2 regions of the Paenibacillus sp. SER-28 genome follow, and region 1 is predicted to be linked to the other one. Evidence: riboswitches for the same ligand, from Rfam matches in the RefSeq annotation. Region 1 holds a riboswitch; the other holds the start of a gene.

Region 1 (4,356 bases):
TGAACTCAGGCATTGCCCGCATCACCGGTCACAATCCTTCGATATAGTGCTATTGTAGCACAAAAAAAAGCGATTTCAACATATTTTATTCTCTTTCGACAAAAAATATTTCATATCAAGGCCCTTTTGCCTAATTTGCAAGTACATCGTTACCTTATGTAGTCGTACGTTCAATGAGGCTGTACTCTAGCGAATGAAGCTTCATTTGGCGTCCAATCAGCTGAGGGGAAAGCATGAAAAAGGCATTTTGTGCTTGAGCCATGATAGGATTTTGAATCGTTGTAATCCCCAGCGTATGCGCCAGCTCCGTGTTATCGAATCCAACAATTGCCAGATCTTCCGGTACGTTCAGTTTTTGTCTGCGTGCTTCGCAGAGAATGCCCACTGCTACATAATCGTTAGCACATAAAATAGCCTCTGGAAATTCGTCTGGATGCTGTAACAAATCCCGTACGACCTGTTCGCCATCACGGATATTATAAATAGAAGAGTGATTCCAGTGTTGCAACACTGGCAGATTGTGCTCACTCATGATCTGTTCGTAGGCTCGTTGTCTACTATGGGTATTAATACTGCTCGGACGGCCAAAAGCATTGGCTATACGAGTATAGCCTTTTTGTATCAAATGTTTGAGCGCTAACATATATCCTTCATACTGATCCATAGCGACGGAGCGAATATCGGTATGCTCCATTCGTTGCCACGACACGATCGGGCCATATTTGCAATAGGTGCTCAAAAAATCAGTGTCATTCACGCAGGAAATGATGACCAGCGCATCGACTCTTTTTCTTTTTAAATCCTCAAAGGCTTGAAGCTCTTTCTTTTTGTCTTCTCCCGAAGTATAAATAATGGTTTGAAATTCATATTGGCCCGCTACTTCCACAAAGCTGTCCAGAAAAGCGAGAACAATTTCATTAATAGTTGAAGTAATGATACCGATCTGAAGCGTCTGACCCTTGGATAGAGAAATGGCATTCCGATTAGGAACATAATCTAATTCCTGCATGATTTTCAAAATCTTAGCTCTTGTTTCGTGACTAACATGGGGGGACTGATTTAATACTCTGGATACCGTAGCTTTGGAAAAGCCCGCCAGTTTTGCAATTTGATCAAGATTCGACATGGTGCTTCTCCTCACATAAGAAAAAATACTTGACATGAAACGCGTTACAACGATTAGGATGCTTATGAAGGCATTACGTCTATTCTAAGGTATCTGTCAATGCATTTCAAAGGAGAACGGTTATCGTTAGGTTGCATTGTTCGCTGAAATGGGCTTTAAAGTATTCCGTATGTCCATCTACTGGTCGCGGATTTTCCCGAATGGCTATGATGCCGAGCCGAATGAAGCAGGATTGCAATTCTACGACAATGTATTTGATGAGCTGCGCAAGTATGGTATTGAACCGCTGGTAACATTGTCACATTATGAAACACCGCTAGGTCTGACGCAGAAGTATAATGGCTGGCTGGGTCGTGAAGTCATACAGCATTACGTAAATTATGCCGAAACGGTGTTTACACGCTATAAGGATAAAGTAAAATACTGGCTGACCTTTAATGAAATCAATGTAATGACCATGAGCCCGTTCACCGGTGGCGGTGTGGTTATTGACCGTGTAGAAAACAAACAACAAGCGATATATCAAGCATTGCATCATCAATTTGTAGCTAGTGCACTGGCGACCAAACGGGGACATGAGATCATCCCGGGCGCACAAATCGGCTGTATGCTGGCACGTATTGAAAGCTATCCACATACGTGTAACCCAGAGGATATACTGAAAGCCCAGCATGAAAATCAGATGAACCTTTTCTTTACGGATGTGCATGCCCGTGGGGAATATTCCAATTACATGAAGCGCTATTTTGAAGAAAATAATGTTGTAATACACACAGAACCAGGCGATGCTGAAATATTGAAAAATAACACGGTTGATTTTATCTCATTTAGCTACTATATGACCTTGACCGTATCTGCAGGTCCAGAAGGTGAGAAAGCAGCAGGAAACCTGATTGGTGGCGTGAAAAATCCATATTTACAGTCCTCTGACTGGGGCTGGCAGATCGATCCGATCGGCCTGCGTGTTACGCTGAACACGTTATATGACCGCTATCAAAAGCCGCTGTTCATCGTGGAAAATGGTTTGGGTGCGTATGATAAGGTGGAAGAAGACGGCTCTGTGCATGACACGTATCGCATTGATTACTTGCGTCAGCATATTGCCCAAATGAAGGAAGCGATTGCCGACGGTGTTGATCTGGTTGGTTACACCAGCTGGGGCCCTATCGACCTTGTGAGCATGTCTACATCCGAAATGTCCAAGCGCTACGGATTTATTTACGTTGATCTGGATGATGACGGTAACGGAACGCTCGAACGCTCCAAAAAGGACTCTTTTAACTGGTATAAAAATGTGATAGCAACCAATGGTGAAGAATTGTAATTCCATATCGTCTCGGGCGGGTATAGCAGAGGACATCCTAAGGATGAAATTTGCTGTATCCGCTTTTTTGATAGACACAATAATAATATTTCAGAGGGCTTCACAAACTTTTCACTTGTAATAAGCTGAAAGTTTTCTGTATAATAAATAAAAATTTCATATGTCTGGTTGATGTTTGCGGGAGATGGAACGAAAGTTCCGACCGAAGGGGCAAAACTCTCAGGTGCTTAGGCTGGTTACAGCAACAAGCGGGGACCGTAAACGGACAGAACTCTGGAGAGACCCTTAATTGGGCGCCGAAGGTGCACCGCAGAAAACATCTGCTTAAACTCTCAGGCAAAAGGACAGAGACGCGAATAACCTGTGACAGGGAATGCCCCTAGGCTTTTTTATGAGCTATTAGAGGTAGAAACCTGCACAAGATGGTTGTATTTTTTCGTGCCTTTAACCTCTCCAGGAGTCGAATCAGCGGATTTGACTCTTTTTTGTTTTCTAATATGCTGGAGGAGCGGGTTGAAATGAATTTGGTACATGTATTAGAAACGATTGACAGCTGGATATGGGGAGCGCCGCTTCTTATTCTTGTAATGGGCACTGGGTTGTGGCTAACGATCCGTTTGAAGCTGCTCCAGGTTATTCGATTGCCTTTGGCGCTCAAGCTAATTGGTAAAGCGCCGGACGAAGGTAGCGGAGATGTAAGCAGCTTCGGAGCATTGAGTACGGCACTGGCAGCTACTGTAGGTACAGGAAGTATCGTCGGCGTGGCAACAGCGATCAAACTGGGTGGGCCCGGTTCATTATTCTGGATGCTGGTTGCAGCTTTTTTCGGGATGGCAACCAAATATGCGGAAGGATTATTATCCGTTAAATACCGTGTTAAAGACCGGAATGGACAATTTTCGGGTGGCCCGATGTATTATATTGAAAACGGGCTTGGCCGCCGTTTCAAGCCGCTGGCGATGTTGTTTGCCTTTTCTGGTGTTCTTGTAGCCCTATTTGGAATCGGTACTTTTCCGCAAGTAAAGGCTATCGTTTCTTCGACGGAAAGTAGCTTCGGAGTGCCAACGGTAGTTACAGCGATCATTATTTCCGTGTTAACGGCTGTTGTTACGATTGGAGGACTCAAAAGTATTGCCAAGGTATCCACAAAGATTGTTCCATTCATGTCGGGGCTCTATATCGTAGTTTGCTTAATTGTACTCTTTAAGTTTGCAGGAGAGCTTCCTCATGCGATTGCTTTAGTATTACAAGGGGCCTTCTCGACCACATCTGCAACGGGTGGATTTGCCGGAGCGACGATTATGTTGGCGATGCGAAGTGGAGTTGCCAGAGGTATTTTTGCTAATGAAGCTGGTTTGGGAAGTGCGCCAATTGCAGCAGCTGCTGCTAAGACGAAATGGCCTGCAGAACAAGGGTTGATATCCATGACAGGCGTATTTATCGATACGATGATTATTTGTAATCTGACGGGATTTACGTTGCTGGTTACGGGAATATGGAGTGGAAATGACGATGGAGGTCTGATGACCCAGCATGCGTTTTCCAGTGCCTTTCCGGCTGGTGCAGAACTCGTGACGATTAGCCTTATTTTATTTGCATTCACAACGATACTGGGCTGGAATTACTACGGGGAACGTTGTGTTGAATATTTACTGGGTGTCAAATGGATTAAACCATACCGTTATTTGTTCATCGCACTTGTGGCAGGAGGTGCGTTCATCAAGTTGGAAGCCATTTGGCTGCTGGCAGATATCTTTAACGCAATGATGGCTTTCCCGAATCTGATTGCACTGCTTGGCTTATCGGGAATCGTAGTTGCAGAAACCCGAAACTATATGGATTCTCTGTATCCTAATAAGAAAAAGGGCATTCTTGCAGGTGCCAATGTAGGGGCAGCTATTCAAGT
Region 2 (4,356 bases), on a different contig from region 1:
CATAGGAGCCAGACTTGAACGTTCTAGGATCATACCATTTGTAGCCTGCTGCCGGAGCAGACCAAGGCTCAGCCTGCGGTTCCGTGGAAGCCGCAGGCTCCTCGAATGGCAGAAGCTTCGTTGGTTGATCCAGAGTCAAACCTGCCACATCAGACAATTTCGTGTAGTCCTGCTTCCATGCAAGCCATTGGACCGTTTGCACCAGGAAGGTGGAATCATCCACTTCCTCGAAACCATCATATGTCTTCTTCGACTGTCCGTTTTCCTCACGCACATATTTCGGTGTAGCATCTTCTACAGGGGAAGAATCACCGATGAACGCTGCCTTGCCTTGACCTACCTTGGAGATAGCGGCATAAGGCCCTTCTGCACGGCCCCCGCCGTTATAAACTCCCTGGTCTACAGCATTCCCCCATTTGTTCGTGCCTGAAGGGATATAAGCAATGCCTTTAGCCTTGGTAGGATCAATAATAGCCAGCGTAGATCCTGCATGCATTGCAATCGAGCGCACACCCTTGGTAATACCGAAAGATTGATCTGCGGCTACAATGTCAGTAGCATTCACGTCACCAAGCGCATTATAACGGAAACGAACACCAAAGTTGGTCGCCAGCCAATCGGAGCTTGTTAATCCTTGCATCGCAGGTGATGCAGCTTCTTCTGCAGTCATGCCTTTGGCCGGATTAGTATAGGCTCCACGACGGTAGCCATTCATAACTTCGGAGGAATCCCAACGGTTTTTGTTACGGTCCGCATTATAATGATCGGAGATGAAGAAGACGCTCCCCCCGTTATTCACGTATTGCAGCAGAGCAGCCTGCTCGGATGCCTTAAAGGCAACATTCGCTTCACCAATAATGAACACATCATATTGGCGCAGCTTGTCATATGTTATGGCCTGCTCTCCATAAGTAAAAGGAATGGGACGATTCAATTGGTCTACCGTAAAGCCTACATTACGCAGTCCATTGGCAAAGTCGGAGAAGGCGCCTTCAATGACCCAATCTGCTGCGCCAGCGGTCTGTGCGTGCGTATTATCGAACAGCACCTTTTTGCCTTTTCCATCCGGCAATGTAGTACCGGGTTGACCCGGGTTGCCAGGTTCACCTGGTTCCCCCGGCTCGCTTCCGCTCACCAGTTCAACAGCGCTTGGGCTTTTCACTCCACCAAAATTATTGTAGGCGCCGAGTGTACCCGTCACACGAATTTTGCTGCCGATCAGCTCAGGATGGCCTGACAGCCCAAATTGCCCTCTGTACGCTGAAGTCAGCTGTACATCCAATAGATTAGACGTATTACGTTCATTTGCCTGATCGGCAATCAGTACGTTAAAATCATTCGCGAACGGAGAAGAAAAGTTAGTCGTTTTCGATCCGGTAGCATGTCCGACGATGTAGCCTTCCACCGTCACCGTACCTCCACTGCTTTGGCCCTGAAGTGCTTCGGCTACTGTCAATGCTCCCTCTGCCTTGACCTGACCGAATGGTACGAAGATCCCGATCAGCAGTGATACGATTGCTGCTAGATGCAGCATCCCTTTTAAGCGTGAACCTGTGAACCGCAAGCCTTTTACCATACGTCAATATCCCTCCTATGTTTTCCATAAATGTACTTGTCCTTTATCAGATTAGCCGCCAATCTTCTAATTCCTTCCTGATTTCATCCATAATTATGTAAATTTTAATCTTTTTTATTGGAAACACACCTGTTTATGTAAAAATCGAACCCTGTGATTGACACCGAGCACGGCATACATTACCCTAAGAAAGACATGTAGAACGGTATACGCGAATGAAGATGACGGGAGAGTCTGTCCAGGGAGCCTACACTCTGGCGGCACCGAAGGAGCAAGACGCCAGCACCCGGCTGGCGGATAATCTCTCAGGTCCATGTATCGTCATCTGACGCAACTCTGGAGAGAGCGCAAGCCACCCAAGGGGTAAGGCGGTAAGAACACCGCACGAAACTCTCAGGTAACGAGGACAGAGATAAGGGAAACTTCCTTATCCTGTCCTTTTTTGTGCTCACATTGCGCGTCAGCATTAGGAACCGTCATAAACGCGCAAAGACGCGGAAATACCATATAGTATGGTATTAGAACATACAGGGGGCCACACCATGCGTTTCAAAGATGTATTTTCCATTATCGGCCCGGCCATGACCGGACCTTCCAGTTCACACACCGCAGGCGCGGTGCGACTCGCACGCGTTGCCCGGCACTGGCTCGGAGCGCAGCCTGACCGTGCCCGCATGACATTATACGGCTCCTTTGCCGATACGTATAAAGGACACGGTACAGATCTGGCGCTCATCGCAGGACTGCTTAATTACGATACGGACGATCACCGGATTCCCGATGCCGAGCAGTGGGCCGAACAAGCCGGGATGGCCGTGGAATTCGCCGTCAGCGGACTCCCCGCCCCTCATCCGAACACTGTCCGTTTCGAGCTGTGGAAGGGCGAGGATCAGCGCACACTGTTGGGCTCCTCCATCGGCGGCGGCAGCATCCATGTCCAGCAACTGAATGAATTCCGGGTCAATCTGACCGGGGAGCTGCCTACGCTGGTGCTTCTCCACTCGGATAAGCCCGGTACATTGGGCGCGATAACTTCAGCGCTGGGCGAGGCTCACATTAACATTGCCTATATGCACGTAGATCGCAAGGGCCGGGATGGTGAAGCACTCACCGCCATTGAAACGGACAGTTCTGCTCCAGCTGAACTAATTGCGGAACTGCGTTCTTTACCTCATATGTATGAAATTAAGATGATTAATTTGAAAAAAGGAGCTGAATCCGATGCGGTTTAGCCATCTGCATGAGATCAGCGCTTTATGCGCTGAAGAATCCACCACGATTGGCCGCTTGATGATTCAAGAGCAGGTACAAGAAACGAATACAACGGAGGAAGAAATCTTTCGCCAAATGTCTGATTATTATGAAGTCATGAAGGAAGCCGTTCATCGCGGTCAGACACAAGACACCGTATCCCGCAGTGGATTGACGGGCGGTGACGGCAAGCGCCTAGCCGAGTATCTGCGGGCAGGGGAAACCTGCTCCGGTGATGCCTCCGCGCTCGCCATGGCTTATGCCCTCTCCGTGTCGGAGGTTAATGCATCCATGGGTCGCATTGTCGCCACGCCTACCGCAGGCTCATGTGGGGTTATCCCTGGTGTATTCATCAGTGCGCAGGAACGGTTCGGCTGGGATGATGAGCATATGGTGAACGGCCTATTCGCCGCTGGAGCCATTGGCTACGTGATCGCCAACAACTCCTTCATTTCTGGCGCGGAGGGAGGCTGTCAGGCTGAGATTGGCTCAGCTATCGGGATGGCCGCTGGCGCTATGGTCGAGCTGCGCGGTGGTACGCCTGAACAGGCTGTTCACGCCGTGGGTCTCGCCCTTAAGAACACGCTCGGCCTGATTTGCGACCCCGTCGCCGGACTCGTGGAGATCCCGTGCATCGTGCGCAACGGGCTGGGAGCCGTGACTGCACTTGCCGCAGCAGATATGGCTTTGGCGGGTGTGCGCAGCGCTATTCCGTCTGACGAAGTCATTGACGTGATGCTTGAAGTCGGCAGTGCGATGCCGTCGAAGCACCGCGAGACCGCCAAAGGCGGGTTGGCCCAGACGCCGACTGGCAAGCGTTTGACCGAATCACTTACACGCAACACACCAACCAAGAAGGATAAGTCATAAATTATAAGCGGTAGCCTCCTTAAAATAAAAGAGCAAGCCTATCGTCCTTGGACGTATGCTTGCTCTCTTTTTTACTGAACGGTTACCTGTACCTTCGTCATTTTACCTGCATATTTCACAGTAATTACAGCTTTACCCTTGCCCTGTGCCTTAATGTTACCGTCTTTGACGGTCGCAACAATAATTCTGGACGAGGACCAGACAGCCGGTTTGGAAACATCCTTCTCCGACTCATCCTTATACGTGGCTGTAGCCGTAACCTTAGCCAGCTGTCCTGCCTTCAAATTCAAAGCAACTTCGTCTGTTTGCAGGTATTTAAGCGTATCAACATCCACGGGTACACTAATTACCTTCCCGCCAAACTTCGCCTGAATGTTAGCTTTACCGTAGCTAACCGCAGTAACCTGACCCTTTTTAACAGTGGCTACCTTATAATTAGACGTTTTCCATTCAGCTTGGGCCGTAACGTCCTTTTCTTTACCATCACTCGATTTAACCACAATCGCGATGGTTTTTTGATCTCCAGATTTGAGCGATAATGCAATTGCATCCGCTTCAATCTTTTGCGCTACGTCCACTTCTACCGTAAACGTAATGTTTTGCTTGCCATATGAAGCAGTCACAGTTGCCTTACCGCTACCATTCGCTTTGATCAAACC

The links. Region 1 has a riboswitch for glycine ahead of ACUYLD_RS23270 (alanine/glycine:cation symporter family protein). Riboswitches for the same ligand answer to the same signal wherever they lie in the genome.
Region 2: linked by a shared signal. The riboswitch ahead of sdaAB (L-serine ammonia-lyase, iron-sulfur-dependent subunit beta) and the one ahead of ACUYLD_RS23270 (alanine/glycine:cation symporter family protein) in region 1 are both predicted to bind glycine.

Annotation. Positions count from the first base shown of each region.
Region 1 is NZ_JBRECM010000014.1:65,104-69,459, reverse strand. Features, by position in the region: gene ACUYLD_RS23280 (LacI family DNA-binding transcriptional regulator) at 155-1,126, opposite strand; partial or broken gene ACUYLD_RS23275 (glycoside hydrolase family 1 protein) at 1,257-2,450, shown strand; glycine riboswitch at 2,619-2,695, shown strand; glycine riboswitch at 2,714-2,808, shown strand; gene ACUYLD_RS23270 (alanine/glycine:cation symporter family protein) at 2,969-4,356, shown strand, end outside.
Region 2 is NZ_JBRECM010000003.1:491,675-496,030, forward strand. Features, by position in the region: gene ACUYLD_RS12440 (DUF6359 domain-containing protein) at 1-1,576, opposite strand, end outside; glycine riboswitch at 1,792-1,907, shown strand; gene sdaAB (L-serine ammonia-lyase, iron-sulfur-dependent subunit beta) at 2,119-2,808, shown strand; gene sdaAA (L-serine ammonia-lyase, iron-sulfur-dependent, subunit alpha) at 2,798-3,697, shown strand; gene ACUYLD_RS12455 (Ig-like domain-containing protein) at 3,769-4,356, opposite strand, start outside.